Regions from separate parts of the Streptomyces sp. NPDC041129 genome, predicted to be linked through region 1. Evidence: riboswitches for the same ligand, from Rfam matches in the RefSeq annotation. Region 1 holds a riboswitch; each other region holds the start of a gene.
What was found. Region 1 has a riboswitch for cobalamin ahead of ACZ6B1_RS11710 (ribonucleoside-diphosphate reductase subunit alpha). Riboswitches for the same ligand answer to the same signal wherever they lie in the genome.

Region 1 (9,559 bases):
GAGTTCGGCGGTGGTCCGGCCCAGGTGGTGACCGACCAGGTCGGCGGCGAGGCCGAGCCGGTGATAGGCGGACAGGGCGTTCGGTGAGGCGTACTGGACGGTGCCGTCCGCGTCCAGCCGGATCAGTCCGTCGCCGACCCGCGGCGAGGCGTCCATGTCGACCTGCTGGTCGGGGAAGGGGAAGGAGCCGGCCGCGATCATCTGCGCGAGGTCCGAGGCGCTCTGCAGATAGGTCAGCTCCAGCCGGCTCGGGGTGCGGACGGTGAGCAGGTTGGTGTTGCGGGCGATGACGCCGAGGACGCGGCCGGAGCGCCGCACGGGGATGGACTCGACCCGGACGGGAACCTCCTCGCGCCACTCCGGGTCGCCCTCGCGCACGATCCGGCCCTCGTCCAGCGCAGCGTCCAGCATGGGCCGCCGGCCGCGCGGGACCAGATGGCCGACCATGTCGTCCTGATACGAGGTCGGACCGGTGTTGGGGCGCATCTGGGCGACCGAGACGTAACGGGTGCCGTCACTGGTCGGGACCCACAGGACCAGGTCGGCGAAGGAGAGGTCGGAGAGCAGTTGCCACTCCGAGACCAGCAGGTGGAGCCACTCGAGGTCGGAGTCGTCGAGGGCCGTGTGCTGGCGTACGAGTTCGTTCATGGAGGGCACGCTGCGAGCGTACCCGGGGCCGCACGGGTGACCGAAAAACACCCGCGGGCCGCGGCGCCTGGAAGGGACCCTCAACCCTTCCGGCACCGCAGCCCGGAGCATCATCGGCCGCGGGGTGTGCGGTCCCGTCCGGCCGAAGTCCGAGGAGCCGGGGCAGTCAGGGCAGAGAGCTCCGGGTCCTCGGTCCGTCTTCCTGTGCGGGGAAGACGGAAGCTGTGCATTTTTCCCTAGGGAATCCCTTTACGCATTGTGGACTAGACCACGAGGGCGTGTCCATGCGCGCGCGGGCACGCGTTGAGACGGCACGCGATGCCACGCAGCCTAGCCCGCCCGGCTCAGCCGCGGGGCCAGATGGCCATGGCAATTTCGGCGAGCGCCTCCAGCTCCGTCCGGTCCGCGCCGTCCCGGGCCTGCTGGGACATGCCGTGGAGCACCGCGGTCGCATGCCGGGCGAGGGCCGCGGCGTCCGTACCGGCGGGCAGCAGGCCGGCCGCCACGTCGGCCCGGATCCGGGAGTCCAGGGCGGCCAGGGACGCGTCGCGCCGGTCCCGCAGCAGCCGCTCGACCTCGGGGCTCGTGCAGTTGGTGGCCGCGTGCGCGACCAGGCAGCCGCGGGGGTGCTCGGGGTCGGTGTACCGGGCGGCGGCCTCGCGCAGCGTGCGCTCGACGGCGGCCCGGGCGGTGGGCTCCTCGGCGAGGGCCCGGTCGGCGAAGGCGCCGTGGGTACCGGTGTAGACCCGGACGACCTCCTCGAACAGGGTCCGCTTGTCCCCGAAGGCCGCGTAGAGGCTCGGGGCGCCGATGCCCATGATCCGTGTGAGGTCGGAGACCGAGGTCGCCTCGTAGCCGTGCTGCCAGAAGGCCGTCAGCGCCTTCTCCAGGGCGGTCGTCCGGTCGAAGGAGCGCGGGCGCCCACGCGATCTCGACGGCCTGGCCTGCGCGTTCGTCTCCCGAGCGGTCACCATGGACCGCATTCTATAGCGACCCCTAGAGAAATGTCCGGCCCGCGTAGTACAGTTTTAATGTAGCGATCACTAGAAAACGACGGCGAGCGGCTCACGACCCCCTGCCCTCGGCCGTCCATTCTGTTAGATTGGTCTAAACCACATGGCAGGTTTCCCAGACTTCAAGCCCTCTTGAGAACGGCAGGCCCAGCGTGGAAGTTGTCATCGTTCCGGACGCCGCGGCGGGCGGCGAGCTGATCGCCGAGGCCATGGCCGAGCTGCTGCGACGCAAGCCCGACGCGCTGCTCGGTGTGGCCACGGGTTCCACTCCGCTGCCCATCTACCAGGCACTGGCCCGCAAGTGGCGCTCCGGTGCGGTGGACACCTCCGGGGCGCGCATAGCCCAGCTCGACGAATACGTGGGACTGCCCGCCGACCATCCCGAGTCCTACCGCTCGGTGCTGCGCCGGGAGGTGCTGGAGCCGCTCGGCATCGGGATGGAGGCCTTCATCGGACCGGACGGCACCGCCGAGGACGTCCAGGCGGCCTGCGAGGCCTACGACCGCGCGCTCACCGAGGCCGGCGGGGTCGACCTGCAGCTCCTCGGGATCGGGACGGACGGACACATAGGGTTCAACGAGCCGTGCTCCTCGCTCGCCTCGCGCACCCGGATCAAGACGCTGACCGAGCAGACCCGGATCGACAACGCGCGCTTCTTCGACGGTGACATCGATCAGGTGCCGCACCACGTGATCACCCAGGGCATCGGCACCATCCTGGAAGCCCGCCACCTGGTGCTTCTCGCCACCGGCGAGGGCAAGGCGGACGCGGTCGCCGCCACCGTCGAGGGGCCGGTCGCGGCCGTCTGCCCGGCCTCGGCGCTCCAGCTGCACCCGCACGCCACGGTGGTCGTCGACGAGGCCGCCGCGTCCAAGCTCAAGCTGGCCGACTACTTCCGCCACACCTACGCCAACAAGCCGGACTGGCAGGGCATATAGGAGACGTCCGGCGCGCCCGCCCCGGCGCGCCCGGAGGTCACGCCGGGGCCGCTGGACTAGACCAGCAGAGGGCGCGCCGGTATACAGAGGGGATCACGGAGCGTGCGGGTGGAGCCCGACACACGAAGCCGTGCCACGATGTGAGCCGTGGCCGACGGTCGGTCGGTCGCTTTCGGCATCCGGAGCCGGGAAGGCAGAGCATGAGCACCGACGTCAGCAGTGCGGAGCACGAGGCCGGCACGACCGTCCGTACCGCGCGCGTGCCCAAGTACTACCGCTTGAAGAAGCACCTGCTCGACATGACGGAGACGCAGGCACCGGGCACGCCGGTCCCGCCGGAGCGCACGCTGGCGGCCGAGTTCGACACCTCCCGCACGACCGTCCGGCAGGCCCTGCAGGAGCTCGTCGTCGAGGGCCGGCTGGAGCGCATCCAGGGCAAGGGCACCTTCGTCGCCAAGCCGAAGGTGTCCCAGGCGCTGCAACTGACCTCCTACACCGAGGACATGCGCGCCCAGGGCCTGGAGCCCACCTCGCAGCTGCTGGACATCGGGTACATCACCGCCGACGACCGGCTCGCCGAGCTGCTCGACATAACGGCCGGCGGCCGGGTGCTGCGCATCGAGCGGCTGCGCATGGCCAACGCCGAACCCATGGCCATCGAGACCACCCATCTGTCGGCCAAGCGCTTCCCCGCGCTCCGGCGGTCGCTGGTGAAGTACACCTCCCTGTACACCGCGCTCGCCGAGGTCTACGGCGTCCATCTCGCCGAGGCCGAGGAGACCATCGAGACCTCCCTGGCCACCCCGCGCGAGGCGGGACTGCTCGGCACCGACGTGGGTCTGCCCATGCTGATGCTCTCCCGCCACTCCCTGGACCGCGACGGACAGCCGGTCGAATGGGTGCGGTCCGTCTACCGGGGTGACCGGTACAAGTTCGTCGCCCGCCTGAAGCGCCCCCAGGACTGACCGGCGCCGGAAACCTTCACGCTCCGCACGCGAAATCGATATGCCGATATGCGGACGAGGTCTTCCGCTGCCGTGACGGCGTCACCTAGATTGCCTGCGCATTACACAGGTGATCAGCGAGGGGACGGAGCCGTGGCATGTCCGAAACGCAAGAAGTGAGACCACCGGTGGTGACACCGGGCCGGGTGATCATCGGCCTGTGTCTCGTCGCGCCCTTCGTGGCGATGCTGTGGGTCGGCTCGTACGCCAAGACGGACCCCGCGTTCATCGGGATCCCGTTCTTCTACTGGTACCAGATGCTGTGGGTGCTCATCTCCACCGCGCTCACGATGCTGGCGTACAAGCTGTGGCAGCGTGACCAGCGCGACCGCGGTGCCCGGAACGGGGGTGCGGCGAAGTGAAGGACGACGTCAACGGCGTCGCGCTCGGCGTCTTCATCTTCTTCTTCCTGGCCGTCACGGTCATGGGCTTCCTGGCCGCACGCTGGCGCAAGGCCGACAACGAGCACTCCCTGGACGAATGGGGCCTGGGCGGAAGGTCGTTCGGCACCTGGATCACATGGTTCCTGCTCGGCGGCGACCTGTACACGGCGTACACCTTCGTCGCCGTACCGGCGGCGATCTACGCGGCGGGCGCGGCCGGCTTCTTCGCGGTCCCGTACACGATCCTCGTCTACCCGCTGATCTTCACGTTCCTGCCCCGCCTCTGGTCGGTCTCGCACCGCCACGGCTACGTCACCACCTCGGACTTCGTGCGCGGCCGGTTCGGCTCCAAGGGCCTGTCGCTGGCCGTGGCGGTCACCGGCATCCTCGCGACGATGCCGTACATCGCGCTCCAGCTCGTGGGCATCCAGGCGGTGCTGGACGTGATGGGCGTCGGCGGCGGCGAGAGCACCAACTGGTTCGTGAAGGACCTGCCGCTGCTGATCGCCTTCGGCGTGCTGGCCGCGTACACCTACTCGTCCGGGCTGCGTGCCCCCGCCCTGATCGCGTTCGTGAAGGACACGCTGATCTACATCGTCATCGCGGTGGCGATCATCTACATCCCGATCAAGCTGGGCGGGTTCGACGACGTCTTCGCCAAGGCCGGCGACGCCTTCAGCCAGGTCAACCCGGCGACCGGCAAGCCGCGCGGCGCGCTCGCACCGCCGGAGGCCGGCCAGTGGACGTACGCCACCCTGGCGCTCGGATCCGCGCTCGCCCTGTTCATGTACCCGCACTCGATCACCGCGACCCTGTCGTCCAAGAGCCGTGAGGTGATCCGCCGCAACACCACGCTCCTGCCGCTGTACTCGCTGATGCTGGGTCTGCTGGCCCTGCTCGGCTTCATGGCGATCGCGGCCGGGGTGAAGGTCACCAACGGCCAGCTGGCGATCCCGCAGCTCTTCGAGAACATGTTCCCGGACTGGTTCGCGGGTGTGGCCTTCGCGGCGATCGGCATCGGCGCGCTGGTGCCCGCGGCCATCATGTCCATCGCGGCGGCGAACCTGTTCACCCGCAACATCTACAAGGACTTCATCAAGCCGGACGCCACGCCGAAGGAGGAGACCCGGGTCTCCAAGATCGTGTCGCTGCTGGTGAAGGTGGGCGCGCTGGTCTTCGTCCTGACGATGGACAAGACGGTCGCCATCAACTTCCAGCTGCTGGGCGGCATCTGGATCCTGCAGACCTTCCCGGCCCTGGTCGGCGGTCTGTTCACCCGCTGGTTCCACCGCTGGGCGCTGCTCGCCGGCTGGGCGGTCGGCATGGTGTACGGCACGCTCGCCGCGTACGGGGTGGCCTCGCCGACCCAGAAGCACTTCGGCGGCTCCGCGAAGGAGATCCCGGGCATCGGGGAGATCGGCTACATCGGCCTCACCGCGTTCGTGCTCAATGTCGTGGTCACCGTGGTGCTCACCTTCGTCCTGAAGGCCGTGAAGGCCCCGGAGGGCCTCGACGAGACCAGGCCGGAGGACTACACGGCGGACGCGGGCGACCCGGGGGTCGAGGTGGAGCTCCCGCCCGCCACCGCGGGAAGCACCCACTAGCGCGACCGGTCACGCACCACCCCGCAGCGGGCCGCCGAGGGCACCACCCACGGCGGCCCGCTGTCGTGCGAGCTGACCCTGCGGAGCCACCACAACACGCAACAGGCACAACATGTGGGGGTGACACGACAGCCCGGCACTAGATGTATGCTCATGCTCGCTGTCGCCGCAGGGGAATCCGGTGCGAATCCGGAACTGTCCCGCAACGGTGTACCTGCGTGTTTCCGCACGCCTGTTCCAGTCCGAGGACCTGCCGTCAGCGCGCGCCCGGCCGTCCGGTCCGGGTGCTCATCGACGTCCGGGCCTCGCGGAATGGGCCGGGGACGCGACGCCGTGCGCGCTCGCGCTGCCCCCTGCCCTCCGCAAGGCCCCATGCCGAGCGAGGGAGAGCCCCACGTGACCATCGCGCCAGCCGACCCGGCTTCAGCCATCCCGGCGAGCGGAGCCCCGGTGGAGACCGACGGTCCCGGTGCCGCGCTGCTGCGGACCCTGACCGAGCTGACCGCCGACCTCCCCGACGCCGACCCCGGCCGGGTCGCCGCGGCCGCGCTGCGCGGCCGGTCCGCCCGGGCAGACGAGGCGGAGTTGCGCGAGCTGGCCACGGAGGCGGCCGCCGGACTGATCTCCGAGGACCCCGCCTACTCCCGGCTGGGCGCCCGGCTGCTGACCATCTCCATCCGCGCCGAGGCCGCCTCGCAGGGCGTCACGTCCTTCACCGGGTCCGTCGCCGTGGGCCACCGCGAGGGTCTCATCGCCGACCGCACCGCGGAGTTCGTACGGCTGCACGCCGAGCGGCTCGACGCGCTGGTCGACACGGCCGCCGACGACCGCTTCGGCTACTTCGGCCTGCGCACGCTGCACAGCCGCTACCTGCTCCGCCACCCCATCACCCGCGAGGTGATCGAGACGCCCCAGCACTTCATGCTGCGCGTCGCCGCCGGACTGGCCGAGGACGACACCGCCCGCTCGGTGGACGAAGTCGCCGCGCTCTACGGGCTGATGAGCCGGCTCGACTACCTGCCCTCCTCCCCCACCCTCTTCAACTCCGGCACCCGGCATCCGCAGATGTCGTCCTGCTACCTCCTCGACTCCCCGCTGGACGAGCTGGACTCCATCTACGACCGCTACCACCAGGTCGCCCGCCTCTCCAAGCACGCCGGCGGCATCGGCCTGTCGTACTCCCGTATCCGCAGCCGCGGTTCGCTGATCCGGGGCACCAACGGGCACTCCAACGGCATCGTGCCGTTCCTGAAGACGCTGGACGCCTCGGTGGCCGCGGTGAACCAGGGCGGCCGGCGCAAGGGCGCCGCCGCGGTGTACCTGGAGACCTGGCACTCCGACATCGAGGAGTTCCTGGAGCTGCGCGACAACACCGGTGAGGACGCCCGCCGGACGCACAACCTGAACCTCGCGCACTGGATCCCGGACGAGTTCATGCGCCGGGTCGACGCCGACGGGCGGTGGTCGCTGTTCTCCCCGGCGGACGTGCCGGAGCTGGTGGACCTGTGGGGCGAGGAGTTCGACGCCGCGTACCGCAGGGCGGAGGCCGCCGGGCTCGCGAAGAAGACGATGCCCGCCCGGGACCTGTACGGCCGCATGATGCGCACCCTCGCGCAGACCGGCAACGGCTGGATGACCTTCAAGGACGCGGCCAACCGCACCGCCAACCAGACGGCGACCGCGGGCCATGTCGTGCACTCCTCCAACCTGTGCACCGAGATCCTGGAGGTCACCGACGACGGCGAGACCGCGGTCTGCAACCTGGGGTCGGTCAACCTCGGCGCCTTCGTGGACACGGCGACCGGCGACCTCGACTGGGAGAGGCTCGACGAGACCGTCCGCACGGCCGTCACCTTCCTCGACCGCGTGGTCGACATCAACTTCTACCCGACCGAGCAGGCGGGCCGGTCGAACGCCAACTGGCGTCCGGTGGGTCTGGGCGCGATGGGCCTGCAGGACGTCTTCTTCAAGCTGCGGCTGCCCTTCGACTCCCCCGAGGCCAGGGCCCTGTCCTCGCGGATCGCCGAGCGGATCATGCTCGCCGCGTACGAGGCCTCCGCGGACCTCGCCGAGCGCAACGGCCCGCTGCCGGCCTGGCGGAAGACCCGTACCGCGCAGGGCGTCCTGCACCCCGATCACTACGGCGTCGAGTTCACCTGGCCGGAGCGTTGGGCGGCGCTGCGCACGCGGATCGCCGAGGTCGGCATGCGCAACTCGCTGCTCCTGGCCATCGCGCCCACGGCCACCATCGCGTCCATCGCGGGCGTGTACGAGTGCATCGAGCCGCAGGTCTCCAACCTGTTCAAGCGCGAGACGCTCTCCGGTGAGTTCCTTCAGGTCAACTCGTACCTGGTGAAGGAACTGAAGGACCTGGGCGTGTGGGACGCCCGTACCCGCGAGGCGCTGCGCGACTCGAACGGCTCGGTGCAGGACTTCGCCTGGATCCCGGCCGACGTACGGGCCCTGTACCGCACGGCGTGGGAGATCCCGCAGCGCGGCCTGATCGACATGGCGGCGGCGCGGACCCCGTTCCTCGACCAGGCGCAGTCGCTGAACCTGTTCCTGGAGACGCCGACCATCGGCAAGCTCTCCTCGATGTACGCCTACGCCTGGAAGTCGGGCCTGAAGACGACGTACTACCTGCGCTCCCGCCCGGCGACGAGGATCGCCCGCGCCGCGCGGGCGCAGACCCCAGCCACTGTCCCCGTACAGCAGATCGCCGACCCCGACGCGGTCGCCTGCTCCCTTGAGAACCCCGAGTCCTGCGAGGCCTGCCAGTAATGACCACCGAAGCCAAGAACCTGCTCGACCCGGGCTTCGAGCTGACTCTCCGCCCGATGCGCTACCCGGACTTCTACGAGCGCTACCGGGACGCCATCAAGAACACCTGGACCGTCGAGGAGGTCGACCTCCACTCGGACGTCGCCGACCTCGCGAAGCTGATGCCGGCCGAGCAGCATCTGATCGGCCGTCTGGTCGCCTTCTTCGCGACGGGCGACTCGATCGTCGCGAACAACCTGGTGCTGACCCTCTACAAGCACATCAACTCCCCCGAGGCCCGGCTCTACCTGAGCCGCCAGCTCTTCGAGGAGGCCGTCCACGTCCAGTTCTATCTCACGCTGCTGGACACCTACCTGCCCGACCCGGCCGACCGGGCGGCGGCGTTCGCGGCGGTGGAGAACATCCCCTCCATCCGGGAGAAGGCCGAGTTCTGCTTCAAGTGGATCAACGAGGTCGAGAAGCTGGACCGGCTGGAGTCCAGGGCCGACCGCCGCCGCTTCCTGCTGAACCTCATCTGCTTCGCCGCGTGCATCGAGGGCCTGTTCTTCTACGGTGCCTTCGCGTACGTCTACTGGTTCCGCAGCCGGGGTCTGCTGCACGGTCTGGCCACCGGCACCAACTGGGTGTTCCGCGACGAGACGATGCACATGTCGTTCGCCTTCGACGTGGTCGACACCGTCCGCAAGGAGGAGCCCGACCTGTTCGACGACGAGCTGCGCGGGCAGGTCACGGACATGCTGCGGGAGGCCGTCGAGGCCGAGCTGCAGTTCGCGCGCGACCTGTGCGGTGACGGCCTCCCGGGTATGAACACCGAGTCGATGCGGCAGTACCTGGAGTGCGTCGCCGACCAGCGCCTGACGCGCCTGGGCTTCGCCCCCGTGTACGGCTCGGAGAACCCGTTCTCCTTCATGGAGCTGCAGGGTGTTCAGGAGCTGACGAACTTCTTCGAGCGCCGCCCGTCGGCGTACCAGGTGGCCGTGGAGGGCACGGTCGACCTGGACGAGGACTTCTGAGCCTCCTTCTCCCGGCTCTTCGCACCCCGGGCCTCCTGAGCCTCCCTGAGTTGCCGGTCGACCCGCCTGTCGCGGGCGATGCCGAGGACGGAGGGGAGGATCAGGAGGACCAGGATGCCGAGGGTGGTGAGCATTCCGATCAGGCCTTCGATCTGGTTTCCGGTCATGACACCAC
Region 2 (9,559 bases), on a different contig from region 1:
GTCGCGGCCGCGGCGGCGGCGCTCGCCCTGGCGGGCACCCAGTGCGCCTCCGCCGCCGGGCCGTCGGCGGCGGTGTCGGCCGGTCTGCCCCGGGGGCACGACGTGTCCTCGCACCAGAGCCACGTCGACTGGCCGGCCGCCCGGTCGGACGGCGCGCGGTTCACCTACATCAAGGCGACCGAGTCCACGACCTACCGCAACCCCTACTTCGCCCGGCAGTACGCCGGCGCGCGCCGGGCGCACCTGATCCGCGGCGCCTACCACTTCGCCCGGCCGGACCAGTCCCCCGGTGCCGCGCAGGCCGCCTATTTCGTACGGCACGGCGGCACCTGGCGGGCGGACGGCTGGACCCTGCCGCCGGCCCTCGACATCGAGTACGACCCGTACGACGGCAGGCACATCTGCTACGGGCTCGGCCACCGGCGGATGGTCGACTGGATCCGCTCCTTCAGCGACGAACTGGACCGGCTCACCGGCCGCCGCCCGGTGATCTACACGACCGCCCAGTGGTGGGACTCCTGCACCGGCGGCACCCGCGCCTTCGCCTCCGAACACCCGCTGTGGATCGCCCGTCACGGCACGTCAGAGCCCGGATCGCTGCCCGGCGGCTGGTCGTCCTGGACCTTCTGGCAGTACGGCACCGAGGGCGGTCTGCCGGGTGACCAGAATCTCTTTCACGGGCCGCCGGACCGGCTGCGGGCCTTCGCGCGCGGCCGATAGCCAAGGGGCGCCCGGGCGCCCGCCCGGAGCGGAATCGCGGAACCCCGTTACCGACACCCCCACGCCCGACCCAGTTCACCTTCCGTTCACCCAGGTTGCCTACGTTCGACCCGCCAATGACGCTCGAACGATTGCCTGGGTAAATGGAAAGCTTCTCGCTGATCCTCGCGATTGTGGTGGTAACCGCACTCGCGTTCGATTTCACGAACGGTTTCCACGACACCGCCAACGCGATGGCCACCACCATCTCGACCGGCGCGCTGAAGCCCAAGGTCGCGGTGGCCATGTCCGCCGCGCTCAACCTTGTGGGCGCTTTCCTCTCCGTGGAGGTCGCCAACACGATCTCCAAGGGTCTCGTCGATGAGAACGGCATCCGTCCCGAGGTCATCTTCGCCGCCCTGGTCGGCGCGATCCTCTGGAACCTGCTGACCTGGCTGGTGGGACTTCCCTCCAGCTCCTCCCACGCCCTGATGGGCGGCCTGATCGGCGCCACCGTCGCCTCGGCGGGCCTCGGCGCCGTCCACGGCGACGTCCTGGTCACCAAGGTGCTGCTGCCGGCGGTCGCCGCCCCGCTCGTGGCCGGCCTGGCCGCCATGCTCGCCACCCGCTTCTCCTACGGGATCGGCGGCAACGCCGAGGGCGAGGCCAACCGCAAGGGCTACCGCGCCGGCCAGATCGCCTCCGCCGGACTGGTCTCCCTCGCCCACGGCACCAACGACGCCCAGAAGACGATGGGCATCATCACCCTGGCGCTGATCGCGGGCGGTGCCATCGCCCCGGGCTCCAACCCTCCCACCTGGGTGATCCTCTCCGCGGGCATGGCGATCGCGCTCGGCACCTACATCGGCGGCTGGCGCATCATCCGCACCATGGGCAAGGGCCTGACCGAGCTGGAGCCCCGTCAGGGCTTCGCCGCCCAGACCAGCGCCGCCACCGCCATCCTGGCCTCCTCGCACCTCGGCTTCTCGCTGTCCACCACGCACGTCGTCTCCGGTTCGGTGATGGGCGCGGGTCTCGGCCGCAAGGGCGGCGTGGTCCGCTGGTCCACCGCGACCCGCATGGCCGTCGCCTGGGTCCTCACCCTGCCCGCGGCCGCCCTGGTCGGCGCGCTCGCCGAGTCCGTCACGGACCTGGGCGACTGGGGCACCGCCGCCGTCGCGGTCTTCCTGGTCGGCTCCAGCGCCGCCATCTGGAAGCTCTCCCGCCGCGAGGTCGTCGACCACACCAACGTCAACGGCACCGACGAGGCCGTTGAGCCCGCCGGTGTGGTGACCACCGCGATCGCCGCGGTGACCCCGCCGCCGACCGGCACCATCACCCTCACCGAGGGGCCGTCCATCAGCTTCCCGGCGCAGTCCAGCGGCCCGGCCCCGGCCGTCGCCGAAGTCACGGCACCGGTCGCTCCGGCCGTCCCGCCGGCCGCCACCGTCTGACCCGGTTACCGGAGGAAAGCAACATGAAGATCGACTGGGCGGCCCTCGGCTCCGTCTTCGGCGTCAGCCTCGCCTTCGCGCTGGGCCTGGTGGCCCTGTTCACCCTCGGCGTCAACGGCCTGTCCCGGCGGGAGAGGGCGGCGGCGCAGGGCGGGTCCGCGACGCTCGCCGTGACCGGCGCGTACGTGTGCTTCGCGGCGTGCGCGGCGGCCGTGGCCTACGGCATCTATCTGATCGTGGCCAAGCCCTGAGCCGAGCCACCTCCGAAGAGGCTCCCCGCCGGTGTGTTCCGGCAGGGAGCCTTTTTCATGTCCGGATCTCGCCGGTGTGGGGCTCAGCACACTCTCCCCCCGCAGGTCAAAGGCAAGTTGACGGCCCTTCCGGGCGCGTGGTGGACTGCCCGGGCCATGTACGGCGGCAGGAGAGGAAGCCGGTGCGAATCCGGCGCGGTCCCGCCACTGTCACCGGGGAGTGATCCCCGGGAGCCAGGAACTCTCACCGCCGGCTTCGTCGAACCAGGGCGTGGACACCCTGAGTGAGGACACATATCGCCATGCTCGGCCGCAGAACGAGGACCAGTACCAGGGCCTGTCGCGAGAGTTCCGCTTCCGCGCCCACGGTCGGCTGAGCCGATGGGTGCCGATCGCGCTTACGCGTACGGCGCCGCCGCCGGCCTTCTCGGTGACCTGCTCCTCGGCGATCCGCGCCGCGGGCATCCGGTCGCCGCGTTCGGGCGGGCGGCCGCTGCCGTGGAACGCGTGCTGTGGCACGACCACCGAGGCTGGGGCGCGCTGCACACCGCCGTCTGCGCCGGCGGCGCCGTGGCCACCGGGCTCGTCGCCCAACGGGCCGTGCGCCGCTCCCCCGTCGCCACCGCCGCGCTGACCGGCGCGGCCACCTGGGCCGTCGTCGGTGGCACCTCGCTGGCCCGCGAGGCCCGGGCGATCGGGCGCGCCCTGGAGGCCGGTGACGTGACGGCGGCCCGCGCGCGGCTGCCCCATCTGTGCGGCCGGGACCCGCAGGCGCTGGACGCCGACGGGATCGCCCGGGCCGTGGTCGAGTCCGTAGCCGAGAACACCTCCGACGCCGTCGTGGGCGCGCTGGTGTGGGGTGCCGTGGGCGGGGTGCCGGGGCTGCTCGGGTTCCGGGCCGTCAACACCCTGGACGCGATGGTCGGTCACAAGTCGCCGCGCCTGCGCCGGTACGGCTGGGCCTCGGCCCGGCTCGACGACCTCGCCGGGTGGCCGGGGGCCCGGCTGACCGCCGTGCTCGCCGCGCTGGCCGGACCCGACCCGCGGGGTGCCGTGCGGGTCTGGCGGGCGGACGCGGCCAAGCACCCGAGCCCCAACGCCGGGCCCGTCGAGGCGTCGTTCGCGGGCGCCCTCGGGGTGCGGCTCGGCGGGACGCTCTCCTACGCCGGGCGGGTGGAACACCGGCCCGTACTGGGCGGCGGCGCCGGGCGGGCCGTCCGGGTCACCGACATCGACCGGGCCGTACGGCTCTCCCGCCGCGTCGGCCTGCTCGCGCTCGGTGTCACCGCCGGTGCGCGCCTCCTCGTGAAGGGACGTGGCAAGTGAACGGTGGTCTCCTCGTCGCCGGCACCACCTCCGACGCCGGCAAGAGCGTCGTGACGGCCGGGATCTGCCGCTGGCTGGTGCGCCAGGGCGTGAAGGTCGCGCCGTTCAAGGCGCAGAACATGTCCCTCAACTCCTTCGTGACGCGCGAGGGTGCCGAGATCGGGCGGGCACAGGCGATGCAGGCGCAGGCCTGCCGGGTGGAGCCGACCGCGCTGATGAACCCCGTGCTGCTCAAGCCGGGCGGTGAACAGAGCAGCCAGGTGGTGCTGCTGGGCAAGCCGGTGGGCGAGATGAGCGCGCGCGGCTACCACGGCGGGCGCCAACAGCGGCTGCTGGGCACGGTGCTGGACTGCCTGGCCGAGTTGCGGGGCACGTATGACGCGGTGATCTGTGAGGGGGCCGGTTCGCCCGCGGAGATCAATCTGCGGCGCACGGACATCGTCAACATGGGGATCGCGCGGGGCGCGCGGCTGCCCGTGCTCGTGGTGGGCGACATCGACCGCGGCGGCGTCTTCGCCTCCTTCTTCGGCACCCTCGCCCTGCTGTCGCCCGAGGACCAGGAACTGGTCGCCGGGTTCATGGTGAACAAGTTCCGGGGGGACGTCTCCCTGCTGGAGCCCGGCCTCGGCATGCTCCGGAACCTCACCGGGCGGCGGACGTACGGCGTGCTGCCGTTCCGGCACGGGCTCGGCATCGACGAGGAGGACGGACTGCGGGTGTCGCTGCGCGGCACCGTGCGGGAGTCCACGGTGGCTCCCCCGGTCGGGGAGGACGTGCTGCGGGTCGCCGTGTGCGCGATCCCGCTGATGTCCAACTTCACCGACGTGGACGCGCTGGCCGCCGAACCGGGCGTCGTGGTGCGGTTCGTGGACCGCCCGGAGGAACTGGCGGACGCGGACCTGGTGGTGATCCCGGGCACCCGCGGGACCGTGCGGGCGCTTCGGTGGCTGCGCGAGCGCGGGCTCGCGGACGCGCTCGCACGACGGGCCGCCGAGGGCCGTCCGGTGCTCGGGATCTGCGGCGGCTTCCAGATCCTGGGTGAGCACATCGAGGACGAGGTCGAGTCGCGCGCCGGCGCCGTCAGCGGACTCGGCCTGCTGCCCGTGCGGGTGCGGTTCGCCCGGGAGAAGACCCTCACCCGGCCGTCCGGCCGGGCCCTCGGCGAGCGGGTCGAGGGTTACGAGATCCATCACGGGGTCGCCGAAGTCGCCGGCGGGGAACCTTTCCTGGACGGTTGCAGGGTGGGTTCCGTGTGGGGCACGCACTGGCACGGCTCGCTGGAGTCGGACGGCTTCCGGCGGGCCTTCCTGCGGGAGGTGGCGGCCGCCGCGGGACGCCGCTTCGTACCGGCCCCCGGCACCTCGTTCGCCGCGCTGCGCGAGGAGCAGCTCGACCGGCTCGGCGATCTGATCGAACAGCACGCGGACACGGACGCGCTCCGACGGCTCATCGAGTCGGGCGCGCCGCAAGGACTGCCTTTCATTCCACCGGGAGCGCCCGCATGAGCACAGTGTTGTTGTTGTCGACCGCCGACACCGATCTGCTGGCGGCCCGGGCCTCCGGCGCCGGGTACCGGATCGGCAATCCGACCCGGGTGGACGTGGCCGGGGAACTGCCGGGTCTGGTCGAGGGCGCGGACCTCGCGGTCGTGCGGTTGCTCGGCGGCAAGCGGGCCTGGGAGGACGGACTGGCCGCGCTGAAGGCGTCCGGCGTCCCGACCGTGCTGCTGGGCGGCGAGAGCGTGCCGGACGCCGAGCTGATGGCCGAGTCGTCCGTACCGGCGGGCGTGGTGGCGGAGGCGCTGAAGTACCTCGTCGAGGGCGGCCCGGACAACCTGACCGAACTGGCCCGGTTCCTCTCCGACACGGTGCTGCTCACCGGCGAGGGCTTCGAGGAGCCGCGGAAGATGCCGGAGTTCGGCGTCCACGGCTCGTACGAGGTCAGGGAGGGCCGCCCGACGGTGGGCGTGCTGTTCTACCGGGCGCACGAACTGAGCGGCAACACCGCCTTCGTGGACACGCTGTGCGAGGCGATCGAGGCGCGGGGCGCCAACGCCCTTCCGGTGTACTGCGGTTCGCTGCGCGGCGCGGACGCCGGGCTGTACGAGCTGCTGGGCCGGGCCGACGCCCTGGTCGCCACCGTGCTGGCGGCCGGCGGTACGCACGCCTCGCAGGCGTCCGCCGGTGGCGACGAGGAGTCCTGGGACATCGGGGCCCTCGCCGATCTGAACGTGCCCGTGCTGCAGGGGCTCTGCCTCACCTCCTCGCGGGCCGCCTGGGCGGAGTCGGACGCCGCCCTCTCCCCCATGGACGCGGCGATGCAGGTGGCCATCCCGGAGTTCGACGGACGGCTCGTCACCGTGCCGTTCTCGTTCAAGGAGCAGGGTCCGGACGAGGTCCCGGTGTACGTCGCCGACCCCGAGCGGGCCGCGCGGGTCGCCGGGATCGCCGTACGCCACGCCGAGCTCGGGTACAAGCCGAACGCGGACAAGCGGATCGCGCTGGTCTTCACCGCCTACCCGACCAAGCACTCCCGGGTCGGCAACGCGGTCGGCCTGGACACGCCCGCCTCGGCGGTACGGGTGCTGGACGCGCTGCGGGACGCCGGGTACGTGGCCGACGGGTACCCGGACAACGGCGACGAGCTGATCCACCGGCTGATCGCGGCAGGCGGCCACGACGTCGAATGGCTGACGGAGGAGCAGCTGGCCGCCGCGCCCGCCCGGGTGCCGCTCGCCGACTACCGGGAGTGGTTCGACGGGCTCGACCCCGAGCTGCGGGACGCGATGCTGCAGGCGTGGGGCGAACCGCCGGGCGGTCTGTACGTGGACGGCGACGACATCGTGCTCGCCTCCCTGCGGTTCGGGAACGTCGTCGTGATGATCCAGCCGCCGCGCGGGTTCGGCGAGAACCCGATCGCGATCTACCACGACCCCGACATGCCGCCCTCCCACCACTACATGGCGGCCTACCGCTGGCTGGACAACAGCTTCGGCGCCGACGCGATCGTGCACATGGGCAAGCACGGCACGATGGAGTGGCTGCCGGGCAAGGGCCTGGGCCTGAGCGGCGGATGCGCTCCGGACGCCGTGCTCGGCGACCTCCCGCTGATCTACCCGTTCATCGTCAACGACCCCGGCGAGGGCACCCAGGCCAAGCGCCGCGGGCACGCCACCGTGGTCGACCACCTGGTGCCGCCGATGGCGCGCGCGGACACCTACGGCGACCTGGCCAAGCTGGAGCAGCTTCTGGACGAGTACGCGCTCGTCTCCGACCTGGACCCGGCGAAGGCACCGGCGGTGCGCGCCCAGATCTGGACGCTGGTCAAGACCGCCGAGCTCCACCACGACCTGCATGTGGACGAGCAGCCGGACGACGACGAGTTCGACGAGTTCGTCATGCACATCGACGGCTACCTGTGCGAGATCAAGGACGTGCAGATCCGCGACGGACTGCACATCCTCGGCGGCGGTCCGGAGGCCGAGCCGCGGGTGAACCTGGTCCTCGCCGTGCTGCGCGCCTCCCAGGTGTGGGGCGGGCAGGCGAACGCGCTGCCGGGGCTGCGGGCGGCGCTGGCCCGGCACTACGGCCTGGTGGAGAAGGAGCTGCTGGCCGAGCCGGGCGCGCCGGTGAAGGTGCCGGTGGAGCTGACGGACCGGGTCCAGGGTCCGTCGCGCACGGCGGCCGACGCGATCGACCTGCTGGAGCAACTCTGCCGGCGGATCGCGGAGGGCATGGAGTCGCGGGCCTGGGACCGGTCGGCCGTGCCCGCCGTACTGGGCTGCGTACTCGGCACCGGACTCCCGGACGCCGTGGCGGTGCTGGAGTTCGCCTGCGACGAGGTCGTACCGCGGCTGGCCCGGACCACCGACGAGATCGGGCACATCCTGCGGGCGCTGGACGGCGGTTACGTACCGGCCGGACCGTCGGGTTCGCCGACCCGTGGTCTGGTCAACGTGCTGCCGACCGGCCGGAACTTCTACTCGGTCGACCCGAAGGCCATCCCGTCCAGGCTGAGCTGGGAGGTCGGCCAGTCGCTCGCGGACTCGCTGGTCCAGCGGTATCTCGAGGACACCGGGGAGTATCCGAGGTCGGTGGGCCTCACGGTGTGGGGCACCTCCGCGATGCGCACCCAGGGCGACGACATCGCCGAGATCCTGGCGCTGCTCGGCTGCCGTCCGGTCTGGGACGACGCCTCGCGCCGGGTGACGGGCTTCGAGGTGATCGGCCCGCAGGAGCTGGGCCGGCCGCGCGTCGACGTCACGGTCCGTATCTCGGGCTTCTTCCGGGACGCGTTCCCGCACGTGGTCGGGCTGATCGACGACGCGGTCCGGGCGGTGGCCGAGCTGGACGAGCCGGCCGAGGTCAACTACGTGCGGGCGCACGTGGAGGAGGACACGGCGGAGCACGGCGACCGCCGGCGGGCGACGGCCCGCATCTTCGGCTCGAAGCCGGGCGCGTACGGCGCCGGTCTGCTGCCGCTGATCGACGCCCGGAACTGGCGCTCCGACGCCGACCTCGCCGAGGTGTACGCGGTGTGGGGCGGTTACGCGTACGGGCGCGGTCTCGACGGGCGGGCGGCGCGCGGGGACATGGAGACCGCGTTCCGGCGGATCGCGGTGGCGGCGAAGAACGTCGACACCCGTGAGCACGACCTGGTCGACGCCGACGACTACTTCCAGTACCACGGTGGCATGGTCGCCATGGTGCGGCACCTGACCGGCGCCAGCCCCGAGGCCTACGTGGGCGACTCGGCCGTGCCGGACCAGGTGCGGACGCGCACGCTCGGCGAGGAGACGCACCGCGTCTTCCGGGCGCGGGTGGTCAACCCGCGCTGGATGGCGGCGATGCGCCGGCACGGCTACAAGGGCGCCTTCGAGATGGCGGCGACCGTGGACTACCTGTTCGGCTACGACGCCACGGCGGGCGTGGTCGACGACTGGATGTACGAGAAGCTCAGCGCGGAGTACGTCTTCGACCCGGAGAACCAGGACTTCATGCGGAAGTCCAACCCGTGGGCGCTGCGCGGCATCACCGAGCGGCTGCTGGAGGCGGCGGACCGCGGGCTGTGGGCGGAGCCGGACGCGGACACTCTGGAGCGGCTGCGCGCCACCTATCTGGAGCTGGAAGGCGACTTGGAGGGCGACCAGTGACCACCCCGTTCCCGTTCACGGCCGTTGTCGGTCAGGACGATCTGCGGCTCGCGCTGCTACTGAACGCCGTGTCGCCGGCGGTCGGCGGTGTGCTGGTGCGCGGCGAGAAGGGCACCGCCAAGAGCACGGCCGTACGTGCCCTCTCCGCGCTGCTGCCGGAGGTGGCCGTCGTCCCCGGATGCCGGTTCTCCTGCGATCCGGCGGCACCGGACCCGTCCTGCCCTGACGGACCGCACGAGGCGGGCGCCGGGGACGGGCGGCCGGCGCGGATGGTCGAGCTGCCCGTCGGCGCCTCCGAGGACCGGCTGGTCGGCGCGCTCGACATCGAGCGGGCGCTCGCCGAGGGCGTGAAGGCGTTCGAGCCGGGCCTGCTGGCCGACGCCCACCGCGGGATCCTGTACGTGGACGAGGTCAACCTCCTGCACGACCATCTCGTCGACCTGCTGCTGGACGCCGCCGCGATGGGCGCCTCCTACGTCGAGCGCGAGGGGGTCTCGGTGCGGCACGCCGCCCGGTTCCTGCTCGTCGGCACCATGAACCCCGAAGAGGGCGAGCTGCGTCCGCAGTTGCTCGACCGGTTCGGGCTGACCGTGGAGGTCGCGGCCTCGCGGGAGCCGGACGAGCGGGTGGAGGTCGTGCGGCGCCGGCTGGCGTACGACGACGATCCCGGCGCCTTC
Region 3 (9,559 bases), on a different contig from region 1:
CGCGCGCGGCGCGGTCTGCCGGATGTGTCGTCGTCCCCGTGGCCGTCGTCGTGCCGGCCGCGGCCGGCCGGCCGCGGCTGTGCGTCCAGCGTCATTCTCTGCCTTCCCACCCCGACGACGGCGCCTGCCGCGTCTCCGGCTGCACCGGATCGCACACATTATCGGCGTGACGCGATGAGATGGGGTGAGTGGTGAGATATGCCACTCCCGTACAACCTTCGAAGGGGTTGACGAACCAGGCCTGACTCACCAGTAGTTCGGGCGGTGAGGGGGTGTCAGGGGTGGGTCCGGCCCACGGCCGGCGGGGCCGGTGCGATGTCCGCCGCCCGGGCCGGTCCCACGTTGGCCACCGTGACCAGCGCCGCCACGGCGAGCACGGCCGCTGCCACTCCCCTGGCGGTGGGCGTCCGGCCGCCCGGGCGGGCCCGGACGTGGGCCGGTGCGCCGGGGTGTCCGTAGGGTTCGGATGTACGACCGGGCACGACGACCTCGCAACAACAGCGGTCTGTTAAGCATGCTTAATCCGCCGTTTAACCTAGAGGCTGGCGGACGTGAACGGCAAGGCCTGCAAGGGGAGTTGGGGGTGACGGGGAGATGCCGGAACGGGACGATCCGCAGGTCGTGGGGCGGCGCGTACAGCAACTGCGTACCGAACGGGGGCTGACGCAACGGCAGTTGGCGGAGCCTGCCTACACGCCCGCCTACATCTCCACCCTGGAGGCGGGCCGGGTCCGCGCCTCCGACGAGGCGCTGCGGCACATCGCCGGCCGGCTCGGGGTCGCCTTCGAGGAGCTGGCCGTGGGGAGGCCCGCCCATCTGGCGACCCACCTCCGGCTGCGGCTCGCCGAGGCCCAGCGCGTTCTGGCCGACGGCGACTGCGAGGAGGCGGCCGCCCAGTACGCCGGGCTGCTCGCCGAGGCGGAGGCCCACGGGCTGCCGGCCGAGCAGGCCACCGCGCTGCTCGGGCTGGGCGAGTCCGCCCTGCAGTCGGGCGAGCTGGGCCGGGCCCGCGAGCACTTCGAGCGGGCCGAGGAGCGCCTGTCCGGGGAGTCGCTGGCCGCCCGGGTGCCCGCCGTCCGCGGCCGGGCGGTCTCCCACTACCTCGCCGGTGAACTCCGCTACGCCGTCTACCTCCTGGAGTCCGCCCTCGACGAGCTGAACCGCGGTGGACTGCACGACCCGGACGCCCTGCTGCTCCTCTACGCCGGCGTCATCGGCCCGTACATGGACATGGGCGCGCACGCCCGCGCCGCCCAGGCCGCCGAGTTCGCCCTCGCACTCGCCCCGCAGGTCGCCGACCCGGCGCTGATCGCCCGGATGCACCGCACGGTCGCCCGCACGCTGCTCGCCGAGGGCCGTCTCGCCGAGGCCGACGCCTCCCTGGCCAAGGCCGCCGAGCTGAACCGGCAGCTCCAGCTCCGCACCGAACTCGCCAACTGCCACTGGATGCGCGGCTACGTCTGCGCCCAGAACGGCGAACTGGACCGCGCCGAGGCCGAGCTGCGGCAGGCCCTCGCCATGTTCTCCGAGACCAGGGCGGCCCTCTACCGCAGCCAGGCCGCCGTCGAGCTGGCCGACGTCCTGCACCGGCTCGGCAGGTCCGCCGAGGCGGCCGAGCTGCTGAACGGGGTCCTCGGGGACTTCTCCTCCGAGCGCGGCGCCGTCCACGCGGCCGCCGCGCACCGCCTCCTCGGCATCATCGCCGAGGACGCTCGCGACACCGAGGCGGCCGAGGAGCACTACGTCCGCGCCCTCAGCCTGCTGGAACGCGCCGGGGCGGCCGGCGACCTCGCCGACCTGTGCCGCCTGCTGGGCGACCTGCTGCGCCGCACCGGCCGGGTGGAAGCGGCCCTCGACGCCTACCGCACCGGCCTGGGCCACCGCACCGCCCCGGGCACCACCACCCTCGGCCCGGCCCCGGTCCCGCCTCCGCTGTGACAGCTTCCGGGACGGGGCTCGGTGCGGTGCCGGTCGCGCCGTGTTCTCGGCCGCCGGCCGGGCCCGGTGCCCGGTTGCGGTCGGCTTCGGGCCGGGTGAGCTGCCCCGAGCCTCCCGGGCACCGGTCTCTCAGACCTCGGCCCGGCCCTGCTTGCGGATGTCCGCCAGACGCAGTGCGCCGATCTGGACGGCCGCCTGGGTCGCCTCGTTCGGCACGTCGCCCAGGCCGCCGTTGGTGAGCGCGAAGGAGTCCTCCCCGACGCGTACGGCGGCCACGTCCATGGTGAGGACGACGTCCTGGCCGTCGGGCGTCGTGGTGTAGAGGGTGAGCCGCAGGCCCTGGCGCGCGTCGCCGACCTGCGGCAGCGGAGCCTCCTGCACCTGGACGTCCTCCACCAGGCCGTTCTCCGTGGTGGCGGTGAACCGGGCGCAGCGCGCCGGCATGGTCCGCAGCCAGGCCAGGGCGGCGTCCACGTCAGCCGGGCGCCGCGCGCCGATCTGGTAGCGGAGCTGGGCGTCGGTGTCGGCGTCGTCCAGGCCGACGGCGACCCGGCCGGGGGCGCCGAGGAGTTCGTCTGCGTAGAGGGCGTCGAGCAGGCGCTGGCACTCCGCCGTCCGCGAGCTCGCCTTCAGCAGGCCGTCGCGCCAGGTGGCCGCCCCGCGCGTCGCCGACCAGGGGGCGCCGAGGTCGTTCTGGGTCAGGAGCGCCGCCCGGGCCTGATCGTCGGTGAGCAGGGTGCCGTCGCCACGGTCGGACGCCTTCGGTGTGGGCGAGGCCGAGTCGACGGTGGGCAGCGGCTGCTCGGCGGTCGGCGGGTGCTCCAGGCCGAGGGCGGCGCAGCCGGTGAGGGTGAGGAGGCCGGCCGCGAGAGCGGCGAGCGGGAGGGCACGGGGGCGTATCGCGGCGGTCATCGGGGGGCCTCCTGTGCGGGCCGGTGGTGGTGCCACCTCTCACGCCACCACCGCCACCACCGGCTCACCAGCGCTCCGGGCCGTCCGGGTGAGGATGCGGGGCCGGCGGCGTCGGGCGCGCCGGGCGAGCCGTCCGGCCGGGCGAGGGGCCGGGCCCGATCCGGTGCTCCTGGCGAGGTCCGGCTCCTCCGCTGTCCCGGGTGTCCGCCTCGGCACCGGCTCGGTTCGGAGCAGGGGTGAATGCCCCCGCGGCTCTCACGTCGCCCTTGAGGTGCCCCTTCCCGGCCTTCCGCGCGAGGGGCCGGGCCCGATCCGGTGCCCGGTCGCAGCTCCCGCGGCTCTCGGCGCTTGTCCGGGGTCTCCGCCTCCGGGGTGCGGGGCGGTCGTCGTGCGGCCGGGGAGAGCGGGCGGCCGTAGGCTGAGGTGGCCTTCGTGGCGAGTCCTCGGGTCGGGTGGTGGAAGGAGACCGTCGTGGCCGGGCAGTCCGGTATTCCTGTGATCATCGACTGTGACACCGGCGTCGACGACGCCCTGGCCCTGCTGTTCGCCGTACGCCACCCGGGGCTGGATCTGCGGGCCGTCACCTGCGTGGCCGGGAACACGGACGTGGACGGGGTGGTCCGCAACACCCTGACCGTGCTGGAGCGGGCCGGTGCCCCCGACATCCCGGTGGCGCGGGGCGCCGAACGTCCGCTGATCGAGCCCGCCCGCTCGGCCCGGCATGTGCACGGCTCGGACGGCATGGGCGACCTGGGCCTGCCCGCGCCCACCCGCACCCCGGCCGACGTGGACGCCGTGACCCTGCTGCGCCGGGAGATCCTGGCCTCCCCCCGCCCGGTCACCCTCGTGCCCACGGCCCCGCTCACCAACATCGCCCTGCTGTTGCGCACCCACCCCGAAGTGACCCGCAACATCGAGCGGATCGTGTTCATGGGCGGCGCGGTCGCCACCGGAAACGCCACGCCGGTCGCCGAGTTCAACGTCTGGCACGACCCCGAGGCGGCGGCCGTACTGCTCACCGCGGGGGTGCCGATCACGATGTACGGGCTGGACGTCTTCATGCAGGTCGTCGTGCCAGGCACCGATGTGCACCGGCTGCGCGGCAGCGCCGATCCGGGCACCCGGCTGGCCGGGGAACTCCTCGCCCACCGGCCCACCGCTCAGGGCGGCGCGCCGGAGGCCGAGGAGGCGGGCGGACTCGGTGACGCGGGCGCGGTGTGCGCCGTCGCCGATCCGGCGGGCATCGCCACCCGGCGCCTGCCGGTCGAGGTCTCGCTGGCTCCCGGTCCGGCCCGCGGCCAGACCCTCGTCGACCGCCGCCCCCGCCCCGGCGAGTCCGAGATCCACGAGGGAGTCCGCGAACAGGCCCTGGTGGACGTGGCGTTGCAGGTGGACGTGGACCGGTTCGTGAAGCTGTACCTGGAGACCGTCGAGGGGCCCCGGGTTCCGGCGGGGTGAGTCACCGGGGACGCGGGGCCCAGGGTGTCAGTCGGACGTGGCCGTGACCCGTGCCGTCCAGCGCTCCTCCACCCGCGCCAGCCGCCAGTAGGCCAGCGCGGCCGCCCACACCACCACGAACAGCCCGACGATGACGTAGCCGACGCTGTCCAGGTCCAGTCCGGCGATCCAGCCGGTCACGGCGTCGCCCAGGGCGAACTTCTCGTGCAGGACGCCGACCAGCTCGATGGTGCCGATGAAGAAGGCGACGGCGATGGACAGTCCGGTGATGGTGAGGTTGTAGAACACCTTGCGCACCGGGTTGGAGAACGCCCACTGGTAGGCGAAGTTCATGAACGTGCCGTCGAGGGTGTCGAACAGGCTCATCCCGGCGGCGAAGAGCAGCGGCAGGCACAGCACCGCGTACCAGGGCAGTCCGGCCGCCGCGCCCGACCCGGCCATCACCATCAGCGTGACCTCGGTGGCCGTGTCGAAGCCGAGCCCGAACAGGAAGCCCAGCGGGAACATCTGTCCCGGCCGGGAGACCGACCTGGTCAGCCGCCCCAGTACGCGGTTCATGAACCCCCGCGAGTCCAGGTGCTGTTCCAGCTCCCGCTCGTCGTACGTGCCGGACCTCATCGCCCGGAACACCCTCAGGATGCCCGCCAGCGCGACCAGGTTGAGCGCGGCGATGAGGTAGAGGAAGGTGCCGGAGATCGTCGTGCCCATGAAGCCGAGCACCTGGTGGGTGCGTGAGTGCTCGTCCATGACCCGGCCGGCGAGCCGGGTCCCGCCCGCGATCAGCAGGGCCAGCAGCACCACCACGCTGGAGTGCCCCAGCGCGAACCAGAAGCCCACCGACACCGGCCGTCTGCCGTCGGCCATCAGCTTGCGGGTGGTGTTGTCGATCGCGGCGATGTGGTCGGCGTCGAAGGCGTGCCGCATGCCCAGGGTGTAGGCGGTGACGCCGAGGCCGACGCCGAAGACGTCCTGGCCGACCTTGTAGTGCCCCGGGGCGACGAGCAGGAACAGCACCCCGAAGGCGACGACGTGCAGGGCGGCGATCACCGCCAGCAGCCCCGCCGTCCTGATCGTGTCCTCGCGTCGCCATCGGAAAGCGGCGGCATCGGCCATCGGATTCACGCTCCAGCACCTCGTGGATCATCTCGTGAGCTGCCGTGGCCGGTCTCCTGGCTTACGGGGTGGTGCGTTCGCCGTCCCTGCCTTCCCAGCCGGGTGAACGGCCAGTGGCCCGGCGGACGCCGGACGGGACGGGAACTCCCCGATCACAGTGGCGAGGGCCGCGTCGGCATGGACCCCTGAGGGGGCGTCACCGACTTCCCGAGCACCACGGCCCGCCCACCGTAGGCAGGTGAACGCTCGTCCGCATAGCCGCGCACCGGTGCAGGTACTCAAGATCACACGCGGCACGGCCCCCGCCGTCTGGCAGGCCTCGCGGCTGCCGCGAGCGGCGGGGGTCGTGATGTGCGGGAGGTGAGGGGCGGCCGGTCAGCCCTGCGCGCCCCGCTTGCGGCGCGCGAGGAGCACGAACGCGGCGCCGCCGGCGACCAGCACGGCGGCCCCGCCCGCGATCAGCCCCGAGTTGCCGCCGCCACCGGTCTCCGCGAGGTCGCCGCCGTCGTCACCGCCACCGTCCGGCGTGGGTGCCGAGCCGGCCCGCGACTCGGAGGCGGACGGGGCAGGCGCGGACTCCGAGGAGGCCGGGGACGGTGCCTCGGACGACTCCGAGGCGCTCGGCGCGGGCGGGGCCGACTCCTCCGCGGGGGCGCTCGGCGACGGGGACTGCGGCTCCTCCGGGGTGCTGGTGCAGTCCTTCGTGCCGCCGTTCCAGGCCGCGATCAGCTTGTCCTTGATGACCGGGTGGTCCGGGCCCTTGGGCAGGTCCCCGTGCTCGAAGCCGTCACCGGCGTCGGTCCTGCCGTCGAACCTGACCGCGCCCCGGTAGAGGTCGATCTGGGCGAAGCAGCCCGCGTCCGGTACCGCGATGTCGAGGGAGTCGGTCTCGCCCGGCTTGACGGCCACCGTGTCGAAGTCGACGAAGACCTGCTCGCCCGAGGTGGCGAAGCTGGCGCCGTGGGCGAGGTAGGAGGCGAGCGAGGCGGTGCAGCCGGCGGCGTCCTCGGCGGCGCGGACCTTGACGTGGACCTTGCCGTCCTCGGTCGGCCTGAGGTTCTGGTCGTCCACCTTGACCGAGTCGAAGAAGTTCACGCCGTCCAGCGAGAACCGGCAGCGGTCGGTGCCGGTCTCGGTGCCCGCGCCGGTGCCGGGCGCGTAGTGGCCACCGGACTTCCAGCCGTCACCGCCGTGCGTGCCGTGGGCCCAGGCGCCGGAGGCGGCGGCGACCGAGGCGGCGCAGAGGGCGAGTGACGCGGCGCCCGTCCCCAGCAGGCGGCGCGCGGTGACACGTCTGGCTATGGACATGGATATCCCATCGCAGAAGCTCGAGTGAGCGAAGAAGTCAGGAGAGACACCCGGCGCACTGGTCACATGCGCCACAGTGTGAGGCCATGGTGATCGGCCCTGTTGAAACCTGTCAACCTGCGTGAATACAAGGGTCGTTCATGGGGTCGTCACAACTCCATCACACGGGGAATGATCCGCTCCCCATCGCCCCAAGGTTCCCTTTCCGGGCAATGTGGACAGTCTCTGTACTGTCGTCCTTCCCGAAGGGAGCCCGTATGGCAGACCTCTCGTCCCGGAACCCCGACTGGTGGCGCCAGGCCGTCATCTACCAGGTGTATCCGCGCAGCTTCGCCGACGCCGACGGCGACGGGCTCGGCGACCTCAGGGGAGTCACCCAGCGCCTCAACCACCTCGCCACGCTCGGCGTCGACGCCCTGTGGCTGAGCCCCTTCTACCCCTCGGAACTGGCCGACGGCGGCTACGACGTCGCCGACCCCCGGGACGTCGACCCCCGCCTCGGCACCCTGGACGACTTCGACGCGATGGTGGCCGAGGCCCACCGGCTCGGTCTGAAGGTCGTCGTCGACATCGTCCCCAACCACACCTCGCACCAGCACCCCTGGTTCCAGGAGGCGCTGCGGGCCGGCCCCGGCTCCGCCGCCCGGGACCGCTACGTCTTCCGCACCGGCCGCGGCGCGCACGGTGAACTGCCGCCCACGGACTGGCAGTCGGTGTTCGGCGGCAGCGCCTGGCGGCGGGCCGCGGACGGCGAGTGGTACCTGCACCTCTTCGCGCCCGAACAGCCCGACCTGAACTGGGAGAACGAGGAGGTCCGCGCCGACTTCCGCACCACCCTGCGCTTCTGGTCCGACCGGGGCGTCGACGGCTTCCGCGTCGACGTGGCGCACGGCCTCGCCAAGGACCTCGCCGAACCGCTGCGGGACATCGGCGGCATCGGCGCCACCGGCGAGGAGGCCCTGCTGCGCGTCGCGCCCGGCAGCCACCCCTACTGGGACCGCGACGAGGTCCACGAGATCTACCGCGACTGGCGCAAGATCTTCGACGCATACACCCCGCCCCGCACCGCGGTCGCCGAGGCCTGGGTCCCGGACGCCCGCCGCGCCCTGTACGCCCGCCCGGACGAACTCGGCCAGGCCTTCAACTTCGAGTATCTGCAGGCCTCCTGGAACGCGGACGAGTTGCGGGAGGTCATCACCGGTTCGCTCGCCACGGCCCGCACCGTCGGCGCCTCGGCCACCTGGGTGCTCTCCAACCACGACGTCGTACGGCACGCCTCCCGGCTGCTGCTGCCGCCCGGCACCGACGAGAACGCCTGGCTGCTGTCCGGCGGCCGGGCCCCCGCCGTCGACCCGGAGGCCGGTCTGCGCCGGGCCCGGGCCGCGACCCTGCTGATGCTGGCGCTGCCCGGCTCCGCGTACGTCTACCAGGGCGAGGAACTGGGCCTGCCCGAGGTCGCCGACCTGCCCACCCAGGTGCTGCAGGACCCGATCTGGGAGCAGACCGGCCATGTCCGCAAGGGTCGCGACGGCTGCCGGGTGCCGCTCCCGTGGACGCCGGACGGACCGTCGTACGGCTTCGGGCCGGGGGCCGCCTGGCTGCCGCAGCCGGAGTCCTTCGGCTCCTACGCGGTGGTGGCGCAGGCCGGTGCCGAGGGCTCCACCCTGGAGCTCTACCGCACCGCCCTGCGGCTGCGCCGGAAGCTGCTGGAGGGCGAGACGCTGACCTGGACGCCCGGCGCCCCGGCCGGTGTCCTCGACTTCGCCCGCACCGAGACCTGGCGCTGCGTCACCAACCTCACCGAACGGCCCGTACCGCTGCCGCCGGGCGAGGTGCTGCTCGCCAGCACCCCGCTGGCGGAGGCCGGACTCCTCCCGCCGGACACCACGGTGTGGCTCGGCTAGGGCCTGGCGCGAAAGTCCCGCCTGCCGGACGACGTGATGCACGCACCTGACGCCGCCCGGCCCGCCCTTCGGGCGTACGGCGGGACTTTCACAACAGGCCCTAGCCCACGGTCGGACTGGGGGTGGGGGCCGGGGCGTTGCCGCCGGAGCCGCCGCCGTCGCCGTTGAGGCCGTTGAGGTTCAGCGGGGTGGACGTTGCGTTCGGCGGCGGGGTGAGTACCACCTCCGGCTGACCCGCCGGCGGCGGGGGCGGGGTGAGGTTGTCGGAGGGCAGCTTCGGCGGGGTGGTCTGCTGGAAGATGGTCTGCTCGAAGTCGACCAGGCCGGTCTTCTCCATCACCGTCATGTGGTCCAGCACGGTGTCGTTGGCCTGGTCGGCGAGGGCGCGTATCAGCGAGTTCTTGGTGGTGGAGCGGATCTTGGCGATCGAGTTGAAGATCGAGCCGTGCGTCATCCGCAGGATGTTGGCGAAGTCGGTGTCGAACGACTTGCCGCTCTCCGCCTTGAGCTGCGTGACGAAGCCCTCCTGCTGGGGGCTCGCCACGTTGGGCAGGGTGATGTTCAGCATGGGGGCGATCTTGCGGCAGCTCGCGTCCAGCGCGGCGTGCCCGTCGACCAGGTGCTTGCTGGCCTCCAGGACTCCCTTCGAGGCGCCCTTCTGCAACCCGATCTGACCGAGCGGGTACTCCCACAGACCGGCGGCCCGCACCCTGACCACGAAGTCCCGGTCGCCCTCGGTGAGCGGCCCCCACTGCGTCTGGGCGATGATCCGGGTCTGCGAGGTGGAGACGGTGTTCAGCCCGAGCATGCTCGGGTAGGCGAGCGCGCCGAGTGTCAGGGCCATCGCACCGCCCACGAAGAGAGTTCCCGTCGCGTTCCGCGAAAAGCGCACCGTGCCTCCTGCCCGGTCGTGGATTCCGCCCCCG

Region 2: another riboswitch for cobalamin. It lies ahead of ACZ6B1_RS23965 (cobalamin biosynthesis protein); the one in region 1 lies ahead of ACZ6B1_RS11710 (ribonucleoside-diphosphate reductase subunit alpha).
Region 3: another riboswitch for cobalamin. It lies ahead of nicT (Nickel transporter NicT); the one in region 1 lies ahead of ACZ6B1_RS11710 (ribonucleoside-diphosphate reductase subunit alpha).

The regions. Positions count from the first base shown of each region.
Region 1 is NZ_JBVIYV010000002.1:769,892-779,450, reverse strand. It holds gene ACZ6B1_RS11740 (sensor histidine kinase) at 1-648, opposite strand, end outside; gene ACZ6B1_RS11735 (TetR/AcrR family transcriptional regulator) at 993-1,622, opposite strand; gene nagB (glucosamine-6-phosphate deaminase) at 1,814-2,599, shown strand; gene ACZ6B1_RS11725 (GntR family transcriptional regulator) at 2,800-3,564, shown strand; gene ACZ6B1_RS11720 (DUF3311 domain-containing protein) at 3,702-3,965, shown strand; gene mctP (monocarboxylate uptake permease MctP) at 3,962-5,590, shown strand; cobalamin riboswitch at 5,738-5,862, shown strand; gene ACZ6B1_RS11710 (ribonucleoside-diphosphate reductase subunit alpha) at 5,987-8,371, shown strand; gene ACZ6B1_RS11705 (ribonucleotide-diphosphate reductase subunit beta) at 8,371-9,384, shown strand; gene ACZ6B1_RS11700 (hypothetical protein) at 9,297-9,551, opposite strand.
Region 2 is NZ_JBVIYV010000007.1:356,902-366,460, reverse strand. It holds gene ACZ6B1_RS23980 (lysozyme) at 1-720, shown strand, start outside; gene ACZ6B1_RS23975 (inorganic phosphate transporter) at 864-2,153, shown strand; gene ACZ6B1_RS23970 (hypothetical protein) at 2,177-2,404, shown strand; cobalamin riboswitch at 2,528-2,668, shown strand; gene ACZ6B1_RS23965 (cobalamin biosynthesis protein) at 2,786-3,730, shown strand; gene ACZ6B1_RS23960 (cobyric acid synthase) at 3,727-5,235, shown strand; gene cobN (cobaltochelatase subunit CobN) at 5,232-8,882, shown strand; gene ACZ6B1_RS23950 (putative cobaltochelatase) at 8,879-9,559, shown strand, end outside.
Region 3 is NZ_JBVIYV010000005.1:203,596-213,154, forward strand. It holds gene ACZ6B1_RS18835 (LCP family protein) at 1-95, opposite strand, end outside; gene ACZ6B1_RS18840 (helix-turn-helix domain-containing protein) at 595-1,938, shown strand; gene ACZ6B1_RS18845 (hypothetical protein) at 2,068-2,850, opposite strand; gene ACZ6B1_RS18850 (nucleoside hydrolase) at 3,322-4,308, shown strand; gene nicT (Nickel transporter NicT) at 4,336-5,421, opposite strand; cobalamin riboswitch at 5,451-5,655, opposite strand; gene ACZ6B1_RS18860 (LAETG motif-containing sortase-dependent surface protein) at 5,797-6,729, opposite strand; gene ACZ6B1_RS18865 (glycoside hydrolase family 13 protein) at 6,987-8,633, shown strand; gene ACZ6B1_RS18870 (DUF4142 domain-containing protein) at 8,734-9,489, opposite strand.